Regions from separate parts of the uncultured Zhongshania sp. genome, predicted to be linked through region 1. Evidence: predicted binding sites of a transcription regulator. Region 1 holds the regulator's gene; each other region holds the start of a gene.
What was found. The regulator sigma-54, encoded in region 1, starts transcription at its own class of promoters, with help from an activator protein. The targets are predictions, from matches to a motif close to TGGCACANNNNTTGCNNT.
Positions count from the first base shown of each region.

Region 1 (4,876 bases):
CATACCTATCCCTAGCGTTTTATATAGGAGACTAGATTTACCTGAGCCATTAGGTGAAAAGAGAGTCTTGGTTAATTATCCTTTAAAGTGCTCTCTGCAACAATCCGCAGTAGTCGGCAACTAGCATAAATAAGTCATATTACGCTTATTATTCTGCTTCGCCGAAACGTTGAGAGATAATGTCGAGCACAGCAGATAGCGCTTCTTGTTCATCGCCACCATCGCAGCGCACGGTAATTTCGGTGCCTTTGCTAGCGGCTAACATCATCACGGCCATAATGCTTTTGCCGTCGACTGATTTGTCATTGATACTGATTTGAATATTGGCGGCAAATGCGCCTGTCGTTGCGACTAGCTTGGCGGCTGCGCGGGCATGTAAGCCGAGCTTGTTAATGATTATTATATTGGACTCGACCATCGTGGGTACTCTAGTGTAGTTCGCGATGGCGAACTTGCAGGTCTGGATGTGTCTTACGCAAGGCCTTGGCAAGCGTTTCAACCATGTATACTGAGCGATGTTGACCGCCCGTGCAACCGATGGCAATGGTGAAATAGCTGCGGTTGCTCGCCTCGATTTTAGGTAGCCAATGCTGCAAATATTGCAGGATGTCGTCGTACATCAGCATCACGTCTGCTTGGCTGCTCAAGTAGTTCTGTACTTCGCTATCTTGTCCGGTGAGTGTGCGGAGTCCATCTTGCCAGTGCGGATTGGATAGCATACGAAGATCGTAAACTAGGTCTGCATCAATCGGCAGACCGCGTTTAAACCCGAAGGATTTCAATTGTACGGCGAGCTTGCTGGCGTCTACCCCCAAAATACGATCGCGAATAGCTGCGCGTAGTTCGTGCACCGTCATGTCACTGCTGTCGATAGCTAATGACGCCTCAACCACGATGGGTTCGAGCAGCGTTGATTCAAGCTTTATTGCATCGGCAAGAGGCAGTGAATCGGTGGTTAGCGGATGCCGGCGTCGCGTTTCACTAAAGCGTTTTATTAACTTATCGTCGCCCGCATCTAAAAATACGATGCGCAGGTGGGCGTGTTTTTTAACTTCGTCGCACAGTGATTTAAATCGAGCTAATTCATCCTGAGAGTTGCGAGCATCGATGCAGACAGCGACTTGCTTGTGGACTTTCAGCGGGCTTTGCGAAAGCTCGCGAACCAGTGCGGGAAGCAGTGACACCGGTAAATTGTCGATAGCATAAAAGCCTTCGTCTTCTAATTGGTGGAGGGCCGTACTTTTCCCGGAGCCCGATCGACCGCTTAGAATGATGAGTTCCATTTTAGCTTGCTATCGCGCGCTTGAATAAGGCTTCGGTGTTCTCGGCGCTGCGCAACTTACTGCGGTAATCGGCTTCATTGAACGCGGTCGCTAGTGCGCCAAGTACTTTTAAATGCTCGTCGTGGGCCTCGGCGGGCACAATAAGCGCGAATATAAGATCGACGGGCTCGTCATCGACGGCCTCAAAATCAATGGCCTGTTCTAATTTGAGCAACATGCCGGTGATTTGAGTGCAGCGGCTGCTGCGGCAGTGTGGAATGGCGACACCGTGGCCTAAGCCTGTACTGCCTAGGCGTTCGCGGGCGAGTAACTCATTAAATAACTCGTCCGCATCAAACTCTGTGTTATCTGCTGCAATACCGGCAGCGATATATTCAAGTAAGCGTTTTTTACTGGTAACGGGCGCACCGTATTCGGTGCGCCCTTCTGTGAGTATTGAGTCAAGTGTCATGATAATTACGTGGTTAACTTCAGTGAGTATCGCGGGTCTTAGCGACCCAGCGATTTTTCTTTGTGTTTGATTAATTGGCGATCAAGTTTGTCGGTCAGGCTGTCAATTGCAGCATACATATCCTCTGATTCACAAGTAGCAAATAGGTCTGCACCTGCAACGTGTACTGTTGCCTCGGCCTTTTGAACGAGTTTTTCTACCGTCAGAGTGACATCGGTATTGGTGATATTGTCAAAGTGTCGCTGCAGTTTTGTGAGTTTATTGTTTACATAATCGCGGAGGGCGGGGGTAACGTCTACGTGATGACCACTTACAGTAATCTGCATATATTGCTCCTTCATCGCTAAAAAATGCTGGCGCCTCGCGGCGAGTTGCAACGTGCGGCGATCGTTAGATCACCACATTGTGAGATCTATGCACGAATTTCTTTTTGCCCGCTGGCTGCGGCATAAAGGGCAGTTAATTGGATATGGATTAATATCCTCATGTTTGCACTTTTCCTCGCCAGAGAACAAAATTCCGGCTCGTGTATGGCTCTCTTTAAACTAGTCGTTTCCGCTCATTAGAGGGCGGAATGACCAGTGATTCTCTGTATTTTGCAATGGTTCGCCGCGCAACTTGAATACCTTGTTCGGCGAGTAAGTCTGTGATTTTACTGTCGCTTAAAGGTTTGCGAGGGTTTTCCGCCGCAACCAATTTTTTGATCAGTGCCCGTATTGCTGTGCTCGAGCATTCGCCGCCAGTATCTGTAGATACATGACTTGAAAAGAAGAACTTTAGTTCAAAAATTCCGCGTGGCGTGTGCATGTATTTTTGGGTGGTGACCCGCGAAATAGTGGATTCATGCATGCCGACCGCCTCGGCAATATCGTGTAAAACCAGAGGCTTCATGGCTTCTTCGCCATATTCCAGGAAGCCGCGTTGGTACTCGACGATTTTTGTAGCTACTTTCATCAGGGTTTCATTGCGACTGATTAAGCTTTTAATGAACCACCGTGCTTCTTGGAGATTGTCGCGGATATAGTCATTGTCACTGGCATTGCTACTCTGCCGAGCCATTGATGCATACTGGGCATTGATTTGAATTTTTGGCGCAATATCGGGGTTTAGCTCTACCAACCAGCGTCCCTCTTTCTTGCTTACGAACACATCGGGAATAACGTACTCGGTGTCATCACTGCCTATCGCGTTGCCGGGAGTCGGATCTAGTGACTGAATAAGCTTTAGGATATCGCGTAGCTGATCTTCTTTTAAACGGCAGCGACGCATAATTTGATTGTAGTCGCGATTGCCGAGTTGAGCCATATATTGGCTTACGACTAAACACGCCTCATCGACGTAGGGCGTGTTGCGTGGCATTTGTTTGAGTTGAATCAACAGGCATTCTTGTAGATCTCGACCACCTACGCCTGGTGGGTCGAATTGTTGGATGAGGTGTAATACCGCATTTACTTCTTCTATCTCTATCGCGTCGTTGTCAAAGCCTTCTACAAGCTCTTCTGGATTGACGGTAAGTCTGCCTTTTTCATCGATGGCATCGATGATGGCGTCGGCGATCATTTGGTCTATATCGGACAGGCGGCTTAAGTTGAGTTGCCAGCGCAAATGATCTTGCAGGGAATCTGAGCTCGAGTGTCGATAGTCGTTGTTGTAGTCACTATCCTCACCAGAGGAGCTACTGCCGGAACCGCTACCGCTGGTTTGAAATACGTCGTCCCACTGGCTGTCCACCGGAAGATCTTCTGGAATATCACTGCGTTCAGCCCATTCGGTGTCGGCTTCAGGCTGAGGCGTTTCTATTTCATTGTCACCCGCTTTTTCGGGCTTTTTGGGTTCGGCTGAGGTGGGTTCGGTGTTGACCTCAATATCGCCGTCGTCGTCGCTGATTTCTAGCAGGGGGTTGGAGTCGAGAGCGGATTGGATTTCTTGTTGGAGGTCTAGAGTAGACAACTGTAATAAACGAATCGCCTGCTGCAGCTGGGGTGTCATTGTCAGGCTTTGGCCGACTTTTAGCTGTAGCGATTGTTTCATAGGCTATGGTTTCTACAACATGATTTAAGTGGTAACGCGAACGGTGTTTTGTTCTACCGGCAATTAAATGCCTCAATGTCAGTGTAGTCGTGACACCGATTCCCTGCAATACCTGTGCCGATTCATTTGTAAGGAACATTACTTACAATGTAAATTTGTCACCTAGGTAAATATCGCGAACGATCTGGTTGTTTAGCACCGTTTCGGCGTTGCCTTCAGCGACGATGCGGCCCTCTCCCACAATGTAGGCTTTATCGCAAATGTCTAAGGTTTCACGGACGTTGTGGTCGGTGATTAATACCCCAATCCCCCGTGCCTGCAGGTGTCTAACAATATTTTGAATGTCGTTAACGGAGATAGGATCGACGCCAGCAAAAGGCTCATCCAGTAAAATAAAGCTGGGTTCGGTGGCGAGTGCGCGAGCAATTTCTACCCGTCGACGCTCGCCGCCAGATAGCGCCATACCCTGGGATTTGCGGATATGCGTAATGTGGAACTCCTGCAGGAGTGCCTCAAGCTTATCTTTGCGCTGACTGCGATTTAGATCGCGTCTGGTTTCCAAAATGGCCATGATGTTGTCGGCCACGCTAAGTTTGCGAAAGATGGACGCTTCCTGGGGTAAATAACCTACACCGTGTTTTGCGCGGCCTTGAATCGACAGCTTAGTGAGGTCGCGGTCATCGAGCTGAATACTGCCGCGATCAGCGTTGACAATGCCCACGATCATGTAGAAACAGGTGGTTTTGCCTGCGCCGTTCGGGCCCAGTAAGCCGACGATTTCACCGCTACTAATCGTCAGCGACACATCCTTAATAATTTCGCGGCCTTTGTAGGCTTTGGCGAGGTTCTTAGCTTGTAAAACAGGCATGGTTATTGGGTTCCCTCTGCGGCAGGTGTTGGCGCCGCGTTGCTGCTTTCTGGGCTTGGGCTAGGTTCGGCAGCGCCTTTGTTATCGCCACTAGCGGGTGCGTCATCTGGCGCCGCTTGGGGTTGTAGCGTCATTTTGACGCGATTGTCTTTTTCATTGCTGCCGCCGTCAGCTATTACCATTTGCTTACGGCCGCTGTAGACGACTCTATCGCCCGAGATCTTGGAGCCCTGGTGGGTGATT
Region 1 covers NZ_CAXBHN010000004.1:62,362-67,237, reverse strand. Annotated here, with positions in the region: gene mgtE (magnesium transporter) at 1-3, opposite strand, end outside; gene AAC007_RS05825 (HPr family phosphocarrier protein) at 149-418, opposite strand; gene rapZ (RNase adapter RapZ) at 429-1,283, opposite strand; gene AAC007_RS05815 (PTS sugar transporter subunit IIA) at 1,285-1,734, opposite strand; gene raiA (ribosome-associated translation inhibitor RaiA) at 1,773-2,060, opposite strand; gene AAC007_RS05805 (RNA polymerase factor sigma-54) at 2,275-3,765, opposite strand; gene lptB (LPS export ABC transporter ATP-binding protein) at 3,908-4,633, opposite strand; gene lptA (lipopolysaccharide transport periplasmic protein LptA) at 4,636-4,876, opposite strand, start outside.

Region 2 (4,876 bases), on a different contig from region 1:
AACGCCGGCTAGGACTCAGGAAACCGGAATGACCACGATGACCCATGACCAACGAGTAAACTCAAATCCTATTTAGTCGGTTTAGCACACCACACCCACCGGCATCCGCGCTGCCAGGGGAGAAAAATAAAGCACTAGCCTGCGCATCTATTCGGCCCAAAGCTGGATCGGCCAGCACGGCATCACTAAAATTACCGCTATACCAAATATCGTCGACCGTCGCGCTCATTACCAAGCTACCTTACGACGCCGAACTTTCTGTAGAACGACCGCAGACTAATACCCGCTATATGCGCAGCCCGCGCTTTATCGCCATCGCAAAACGCTAATAGTTCATTCAAATACTGCAACTCTCTAGATTTTAAATCTTGCCACTTGTCTTCGTTCTTATCATTATGCGGACGAACATCTAGCATGCACCGCCCCAGTATTTTCACATCGATAATATTCGAATGCGCAAAAATAATTGCGCGCTCGAGCACATTACGAAGTTCGCGAACATTTCCCGCAAAATAGCATTTTTCTAGTAGTTTGATCGCCGACTCGGTCAGTCGATACATATCTTTTTTGCTGAATTTTTCGAGTATCGATTTTGCAATCAATGCGATGTCGTCGCCACGCTCGCGCAACGGGGGCAAGACAATTGGGAAAGCATTAATTCGATAGTAAAGGTCTTCACGAAATTCGCCACTGGCTACATTGTTAGATAAATTTTTATGAGTGGCGCATATCAAGCGAAAATTTGCGCGTTTAAGCTCGGTGCTACCCACCGCTCGGTAGCTACCCGTTTCAATTAAGCGCAGTAATTTCACCTGCATACCCAAGGGTACATCACCAATTTCGTCCAGAAATAAGGTGCCACCCTCGGCGCTTTCTAATAGTCCGCGCTTATTCGATGTTGCACCGGTAAACGCGCCTTTAACGTGGCCAAACAACTCACTTTCAAACAGGGTTTCCGTCAATCCCGCGCACTCAACGGTGATCATGGGTCTTGTACTGCGACTACTGGCCTCATGAATGGCTTTAGCCGCTAATTCTTTTCCCGTACCTGACTCCCCCATTAGTAGTACCGAAGTATCTCTGCTTGCCACCAAATTAATCATTTCAACCAGGGCGTTAAAAGCCGGACTGCGGCCAACCATATTTTGGGTGCTCAGCTCTGCACTGGCGATATGAACCGGCTTTAGAATTTCGACAAAATACTTCAGTTCGCCGTCTTCACCGTGAATTGGCAGCATTTCTACATCGACATGCTCCTTGCCTCGTGGCGTCGTGTGAACGTGTAGCACTCGCTCCTTGCTGCCAGAGCTTTTGCAGGCAAGTAAGGGACAACTTTCTCCCGCCTGATCACAGGGCACCTGATAGCCATGGGAGACTTGATAGCAGCGCGCCTCCTTGGCGACATCAATTTCACCAAATGTTGAACGGTATAGCTCATTCGTTGCCAGTATTCTGTAATCGGCAGACACCAATATGGCTGGGTAGTCGAAACCATCGAGCATATAGGCAACGTTTTTATCTGAGTCTTTTGCTATGAGCTGCATGGCATTGTCATTTCTGTCATTTATTGTTGTCAATAATGACAATTAAGCGAAGGTTTTACCAGCGCAAACGAGGCAAGGCTCTTCGGATTTATAAAATACTATATACAAACCAATGACTTACTGCACATAGCCACAAGTACTACATGCATGGCATGTGCATTGCTCTATGGTGGTAAGTACCACAGGCGAAGATTGCGACAGCCAGCGGATGAATCGAAAGCAAATGCGCAACTCACATTAGGATGATCAATATGGATTTCGACCCCTTCATTTTGGCCCGCATCCAATTTGCGACCAATATAAGCTTTCATATTTTATTCCCCGCCATCTCCATTGGCCTGGCCTGGGTTCTGTTGTTCTTTCGTTTGCGCTTCACCCAAACCGGCGACCAAGCGTGGGAGTACGCCTACCTGTTTTGGGTAAAGATCTTTGCCCTGACCTTCGCGATGGGGGTGGTATCTGGCATTACCATGAGCTTTCAGTTCGGCACCAACTGGCCAGGCTTTATGGAAAAAGCCGGCAATGTGGCCGGCCCCCTGCTGGGCTACGAAGTGCTCAGCGCGTTTTTCCTAGAAGCCTCATTCCTCGGCATTATGTTATTCGGCAAAGACCGCGTGTCTAACCGCATGCATTTAATCAGCTCATTTCTGGTCGCCTTTGGCACAACCTTGTCGGCATTCTGGATCCTCAGCCTTAACTCGTGGATGCAAACCCCCACTGGCTATTACCTAGAAAACGGAGTGGTAATGGTAGACAGCTGGATGGAGGTGATCTTCAACCCATCGTTTCCCTACCGCTTTTTCCACATGCTTATTGCCTGCCTGCTGACCTCTGCCTTTGTGATTGCAGGTGTGAGCGCTTGGCGGGCGCTGCGCAATGTCGACGGCCCCGCCACTTGGAAGGTAATGAAAACAGGCGTGATGATGGCCGCCGTACTCGCCCCTATTCAAATACTGGTCGGCGACTTTCACGGCTTGAATACCTTGGAGCATCAGCCCGCCAAAATCGCCGCTATGGAAGCGGTGTGGGAAACCGAGAAAGGCGCGCCCTTCACGATTTTTGCACTCCCCGATGAAAACACTCGCAGCAACCGCTACGCGATTGAAGTGCCCTACGCGGCAAGCTTCATTCTTACCCACGACCCCATGGGCGAAGTAAAAGGTCTCAACGAATTTGAAGGCGAGCATCCCCCCGTCGCCATCGTGTTTTGGTCGTTTCGCGTGATGCTGGCGGTAGGCGGCTTGATGCTGCTGGTGTCGTGGTGGGCGGCTTGGCAGCTGCGAAATAACAAAACCCCAACAAAACCGCTGCTATATGCCCTCTCAGCCATGACCTTTTCAGGCTGGGTCGCCGTTTTAGCAGGCTGGTATGTTACCGAGATTGGTCGCCAGCCCTGGATTGTGAGCGGCGTGCTCAAGGTGCAAGACGTGGTAGCAGACCACAGCAGCGCCACCGTCGGCGGCACCTTGATCGGCTATATCTTGCTGTATGGCTTTTTGCTGGCCTCTTATATTGGCGCCCTGCTCAACCTGTCACGCAAACCCGCTGCGTCTCTTAGCCTCACAGCAGTGAGCGCACCCCAAACTACAAACAAGGAGGCCTGAGCAATGGAATATTGGCTACCAATCATTTACATGGGCATCATGGGCCTCGCTCTGCTGATCTACGTCATCCTCGACGGCTACGATCTTGGCGTCGGTCTGCTTGTACCGCTGGCTGACGAAGCGGAAAAGGACATGATGATCGCCTCCATTGGGCCGTTCTGGGACGCCAACGAAACATGGATCGTACTGGGTATTGGCGTGCTACTGATCGCCTTCCCCGTTGCCCACGGCATTATTCTCACCAGCTTATATCTACCCGTGACCCTCATGTTAATGGGTTTAATTCTGCGCGGCGTCGCCTTTGATTTACGGGTAAAGGCGGGCGACCACCGTCGCGGCCTATGGAATAAGGCATTTTTCGGCGGCTCCCTGATTGCATCGGTCGCCCAAGGTTGGATGCTCGGCGCCTACATCACCGGTCTGCAAAGCTCCACCACCAGCCTATTATTCTCCGCCCTCATCGCCATGACCCTACCCGCCCTCTACCTAATCTTAGGCTGCGGCTGGCTACTGATGAAAACCGACGGCGATTTGCGCAATAAAGCCATCGGCTGGGCGCGCATGGCAATCTGGCCAATGGGTTTAGGGCTTTTTATGGTGTCTATCGCCACTCCGATGGTGAGCAGTAGCATTGCCGAGAAATGGTTTACCCTGCCTAACGCCCTGTACTTAATGCCGATCCCAATGGTCTGTGTATTTTGCTATGGCGTCATCGTAATGGCGTTAAACAAACCGACCGTGCTCAACCAAGGCTATAGCTGGCTGATCTTTGCCTGCACCGTCGCTATCTGCTTAATGGCGAGCTTAGGACTGGCCTACAGTATTTTCCCTGACATCGTTATTGGTGGCCTCACAATATGGGAGTCCGCCGCCTCAGTGAAATCGCTGCAATTTACCTTGGTCGGCGTAGTAATCACCCTACCCGTCATTTTGTTTTACACCTTTTTTGTCTATCGAATATTTCATGGCAAAGCGACCGCGCTGTCTTACGAATGAACTTAATAGGATATTTATAATGAACACACTACCTTTTAAAGCCGACATGAGCGTCACACCTGACGTGCTGGCCTTTTTTGACGAACCCACCAACACCTTTACCTACGTGGTAAAAGATCCGGCATCAAATGCGTGTGCGGTGGTCGATTCGGTAATGGAAATTGACTACGCCGCAGGCCGACTCAGCCTGAATGGCGCAGATAAAATAATTGAATATATCCGCAACCACGATCTTGAGCTGCAATGGATTATTGAAACTCATGTCCACGCCGACCACCTGTCTGCCGCGCCCTATATTCAAGAGAAATTGGGCGGCAAAATTGGCATTGGCGCCGAGATCACCACAGTGCAAACCACCTTTGGCAAAATCTTTAACGAGGGCACCGACTTCTGCCGCGACGGCTCCCAGTTCGATCAACTATTTAACGATGGCGACCAATACTTTGTTGGCAAAATGCGCTGCCACGCCCTGCACACCCCCGGCCATACACCGGCGTGTATGACCCACATCATGGGCGACGCGGGTTTTGTAGGCGATACCTTGTTTATGCCCGACGGCGGTAGCGCGCGCGCAGACTTTCCCGGTGGCAACGCCAAAACCTTATACCAGTCCATTCAACGCATTCTGTCCTTACCTGACGATCTTCGTCTCTTCATGTGTCACGACTACATGCCGAATGATCGTGACGTTGAGTACCAGACCACCGTCAAGCAAGAGCGCGAACATAATAT
Region 2 covers NZ_CAXBHN010000005.1:2,260-7,135, forward strand. Annotated here, with positions in the region: gene AAC007_RS06490 (hypothetical protein) at 62-229, opposite strand; gene AAC007_RS06495 (sigma 54-interacting transcriptional regulator) at 237-1,544, opposite strand; gene AAC007_RS06500 (cytochrome ubiquinol oxidase subunit I) at 1,796-3,148, shown strand; gene AAC007_RS06505 (cytochrome d ubiquinol oxidase subunit II) at 3,152-4,144, shown strand; gene AAC007_RS06510 (MBL fold metallo-hydrolase) at 4,191-4,876, shown strand, end outside.
Region 2: AAC007_RS06500 (cytochrome ubiquinol oxidase subunit I) is a predicted target of sigma-54. The motif match lies at 1,693-1,710, and genes of this name have one in related genera.

Region 3 (4,876 bases), on a different contig from region 1:
CTTGCTATCGGGGTGCCTGTCAATCGCCTCCGCTAAGCTGTGGTAATCCTTTAGGCTGTTTACGTCTAGGCTGATGAAATGTAGCTTGGCAGAGAATATTTGCCAGTGCTGCTCATCCCAAAAATGGGGAGGCAGAAATTCACGCATTTTCTCTTTCACTGCGGCGCGGTATTCTTCGTCGCTGCTTTCGCCGCGGCCGAGGGCGATGATGGCGCGCACATCGTCTATTAAACCTTCGCGCTGCAGTTTATATAGGGCGGGCTGCAGCTTTCGCAAAGCGAGATCGCCGGTACCGCCAAAGATAACAAGTTGTGAAGACTGAGTGCTGCTCATCGCCATTCTCTATATACGTAAAATGAGGCTGGTGACAAATTTTCTACATTGAATACCGGAGGGCTGTGGCAGTATTTGTTAGAAAATTTGCCTTAGCGTTGTTTGAGCATAGAGGTTTTAGAAAAATTTTAATACCACTGTTCGGTATTTTTTAAACAGTAGTTGAAAATGGGGTTATGCTAAAAATACGGCGATTCACTGGCAATGGTTAGGGATGATTTATGGCTATACGCATAGCACAAAGTAGCGACAGCATACAGGCAGGCCCGCTGATATATTCATCGGGGCCAGTCGCTTTTGAATATATATTCAGTCGCAAACACGGTCCGGCGATTGGTGATTTCTTGGTTGCCGAGTTTGCGCACGGTGCAACAATGTTTAGTCACCGCCACCACCATGTATATGAACTTGAAGGTGATGTGGTTGGCAGTATAGCTAGTTTCGATGCGTCCAGTCACGGTGGCACATTTTTGGCGAACGCGCGCGCTATTTTTCGTCACTATGGTTTGCGCGGTATTGTCAAAGGACTGATTTTTGAGCTTCGGCTAGTAAAGGCTCCGCGTAAAGCTTGTTTATACCTTTGTCATATCGCGGTTCGTGAGGATTGTCGCGGGAAAGGCATCGCTGCGCAAATGATCAACTTTATGGCGGCTAAAGCGCGCGGTGGACATTACCGCTATCTCAGCTTGGATGTGGCCGAGCAAAACAGCAATGCGCTGCGCTTGTATGAGCAGATGGGATTTAAAGTGCGGGTAAGAAATAAGAGCTATAACAAAATTCTGGACAATCATCTGTACATGGAGCTAGATCTCGACGTGGATTAACGCCAAGTAAAATGCTGTATTGCTAAGCTTTGCCCAGAGCCTGTTTGGGGCCGGCATACTGTGCCGCGCCCTTGGCGCTGTATAGAGGCGTGTCACCGTGTGCGCTGCTGCCGAGAATTTCAAGGGCGCGCTGTTTATAGCGAGCTTGCACGGCGATGTCTGCGCCGGTCTGATTATTTAACATTTGGCAGCGAGACAATATGGCAAGTGTCTCTTGCCAGTCAGGTGCACTGCTGTGCTGAGCAGCGCTACTCGATTCTTCGAGTAACTGGCGACGGCGCAGGGCGAGCTGATCCAGTGTTTGAACTAAGTCCATTTTTTGAATGGCAATGGCTTCAATTTGTTCAGCGGAGTTAGCTAGTTTCAAGCTGGCTGCCTCGCTAATTAACAACGATTCTAATGCGCTGGCATTATCGTGAATATGTTGAAGTACATCGCTAAGTTCATTCATCGTTATTAGGCGCCTGTTAGAGTTTCCATATTTACCAAGGCTTCCGCGACTTTTTGGGCGTCGATATTAAATTCGCCGTTGCGAATAGCCGTTTTAATGGCATCTACTTTTTGGCGATCAATGCCGTCGCTGCTATTCACTTCCACGCGGGTGCGCTCCATTAGCGGCGTTTCCGCTATAGATGGCTGATTGCTGGTTACGTTTGCCGCAGTATTTGGCGCTACACTTTCTGATTTACTGCCGCCAGTGCGTCCGCCCTCTAGCTTGCGGAGCTGGCTCAGTGAAGAGCCGTCTAATCGGTCGACCATGTCAGAATCCTCTCATTTAATAGGCTTACGCTACTTATATCGGCAGCCGTGCCAAAAACTTTAGTTAAGCAATACAACATTTTCTGACGCTACCACACCCTCAAGTTGCTTACCCGAATTGAGGTTTTTAACCATTATTCGCGAGCCCAGGGCGCCATTTTGCAGTGCAATTCCCATCATGCTGACGCTTACCGGTCCCGTGTTGCTATTTAACTGTACGCGCTGGCCTTTATTCACGATGCTGCTGGCAGTGACCATATTTGGGGTAAGCACTGCGCCTTGGGCAATACTGCGTCTGCTAGTGTAGCCACCACGATCGCCAAGTGATTGTAAGTAACCATAGCCCAGCGCCGAGATATCGCGCTGGCTCCAGCTTATGTCGCGCTCGCTAATAGTGGTGTTGGGCGCAATAGGGTGACGGGCAACCATCACATTGGCAAAGGCCTCAACCGTCACTGGCAAGTAAATCTTCCATGGCTTGTTGCCATTGCATCGCACGCCAACGGTGGTCCGGCGTTTAATCTTTGCGCCAGTTGATAAAAAAGCCTCAAGTTTGGCCGGGCACTGGGCGAGCTTGGTCCGCGGATCTAAAGCTTGCACCGTTATCTTGGTCTTCATTTTCTGCCACGGGTGACGCGCTGCAATATAGGCGCGAGCCGTCTCCGCGATTCGCGCGTGATTCTCGTTCGCGGCGGCGAAAAGCGATTGACTAGTGAACATCAGCAGAATGTTCGCTAGTAAAAAATAAATGTATTTTCCTTTTTTATTCATAGCCATAAAACACGTCAAAGTTTTGTCGTTTTCCAAAAACCTGCAATGCCTATGCCAGTGTTGTGGTTTTTCTGTGCTTGATAGATAGGGGTTTATACGGAGGATGCCGGCTGCCGGAATTTTGCCTATGCGGGAAAAAGAGCGCCGTTTTTTTGGCAAAGCGGTGTTGTGAAGATTTTAACACTTTGTATTTTAAAGGAAAAAAAATATGGCACGAGCCTTGCCTTGTTCGTTAGTGCGCGGCGTTGAAAGCCGGCAAATGGCAAGCTTACAAACTATATCGACAGCCGCCATAAAAACTTTAGAAAAAGTAGGTTTAAAAAAATGTCTATAAATTTTGATAAAGCGCTAGGGATACATGAGCAAGCATTGCAGGTGCGCGATAAGCGCAACGAAGTGCTGGCTACCAATATAGCAAACGCCGATACCCCCGGCTACAAAGCGCAAGACATAGATTTTAAAGCGGTCTTATCACAGTCGGCAGCGAGTGGTAATTCGATGCAGTTAGCAATGCGGACGACAAATAGCGGGCACATACAAGGTATGGGCGCCGCGACTGACGGCTTGCCAATGGATCTTCAATACCGTGTTCCCACCCAGCCATCGCAAGATGGGAACACGGTTGACACCCATTTAGAACAAGCAGAGTTCGCGGACAACGCGATGCGCTACCAAGCCACACTGTCGTTTTTGAGCAGCCGTTTTAGTGGCATGAAGTCTGTATTACAAGGAGGACGATAAGTCATGGCTAATCCTTTGAGTGTCGCCGCATCAGCGATGAATGCGCAAATGCTTAGATTGAATACGGTCGCCAGTAATATGGCGAACGCCGAAACCGTCAGCGGCAGCGAAGATACCGCTTACCGCTCTCGGCAACCCATTTTCTCTACCGTTATGAACCAGCAGCGCGAAGTTGCCGGTGTTGCAGTGACCGGTATCGTGCAAAGTGACGCGGCAGTGGCAAAACGCTACGAACCGGGTCATCCCCAGGCGGATGCGGATGGCTATATCTACAGTTCCAATGTGAACACGATGGAAGAAATGGCAAACATGATGTCGGCTTCAAGGGCGTATCAAAATAACGCTGAAGTTTTCTCTACCACTAAAACTCTCATGCTGCGCGCTTTGCAGCTTGGTCAGCAGTAGGACGTAAATTATGGAACTTCGCACGATAGAAGACCTGCAACTACAGACTGCGGCAAGTAAGGCTAAGAAGGATGCGTCGTCGCTGGATCAGAATGATTTTATGAAGCTAATGCTTCAGCAATTAAAAAGTCAGGATCCGTTTAAGCCCACCGACAACACCGAGTTTATTAGCCAAATGGCGCAGCTAACCTCGGTTAGTGGCATCAGCGAAATGAACACAAATTTAGCGGGTTTAACTCAGTCTTTATATTCCGCGCAACTGCTAGATGCGTCGTCGTTGATCGGCAAAGACGTGCTGGTAGAAACGGATGTCGCTGCGCTGCCGTCAAGTGGCAATGTACAGGGGCAAGTTAATTTGGCGACCAGTACCACCGCTTTAGATATCGATATTCTGGCGCCGACGGGTGAGGTTATTGGCAAAGTTCCCTTGGGGCCGCAGCGCGCAGGCACTGTTGCCTTTGAATGGAATGGCGTCGGTTTGAATGGTGAGCGTATGCCGCCGGGCACATACCAAATTCGCGCTAATTATTTAAATGGCAATACCTTGGAAGCCGTGTCTACCGAAATGCGCAGCGAAGTGCTGAGTGTGAAGGTGCCGGCATCGGGTGGAACACCACAGGTGCAAGTCCAGGGTTTGGGTAGCGTTAGCATGTCGCAAATTATAGAAATTAGCTGAGCGGTAATAGCATCGTTTCGCAAATAACAGAAGTCATTAGACCAGGAGTAAGCCCATGAGCTTTCGCATTGCACTGAGTGGATTAAACGCCGCATCGGCACACCTTGATGTCACCGCGAACAATATTGCCAACGTCAATACCGCTGGTTTTAAAGGTTCGCGAGCGGCATTCGCTGACGTTTATGCAACGTCAAATAATGACGTCACCAAGACTACGCCAGGGGCAGGTGTTCGCTTGAATACCATTACTCAGGAGTTCTCGCAGGGCAATATCGACTTTACCGATAATAATTTAGATCTCGCGATTTCAGGCGAAGGCTTTTTCACCATGAAAGGGACTAGCGGCGTGACTTACACTCGTGCAGGT
Region 3 covers NZ_CAXBHN010000011.1:91,513-96,388, forward strand. Annotated here, with positions in the region: gene zwf (glucose-6-phosphate dehydrogenase) at 1-333, opposite strand, end outside; gene AAC007_RS11090 (GNAT family N-acetyltransferase) at 555-1,157, shown strand; gene flgN (flagellar export chaperone FlgN) at 1,180-1,608, opposite strand; gene flgM (flagellar biosynthesis anti-sigma factor FlgM) at 1,614-1,916, opposite strand; gene flgA (flagellar basal body P-ring formation chaperone FlgA) at 1,977-2,693, opposite strand; gene flgB (flagellar basal body rod protein FlgB) at 3,012-3,428, shown strand; gene flgC (flagellar basal body rod protein FlgC) at 3,432-3,833, shown strand; gene AAC007_RS11120 (flagellar hook capping FlgD N-terminal domain-containing protein) at 3,844-4,509, shown strand; gene flgE (flagellar hook protein FlgE) at 4,565-4,876, shown strand, end outside.
Region 3: flgB (flagellar basal body rod protein FlgB) is a predicted target of sigma-54. The motif match lies at 2,897-2,914, and genes of this name have one in related genera.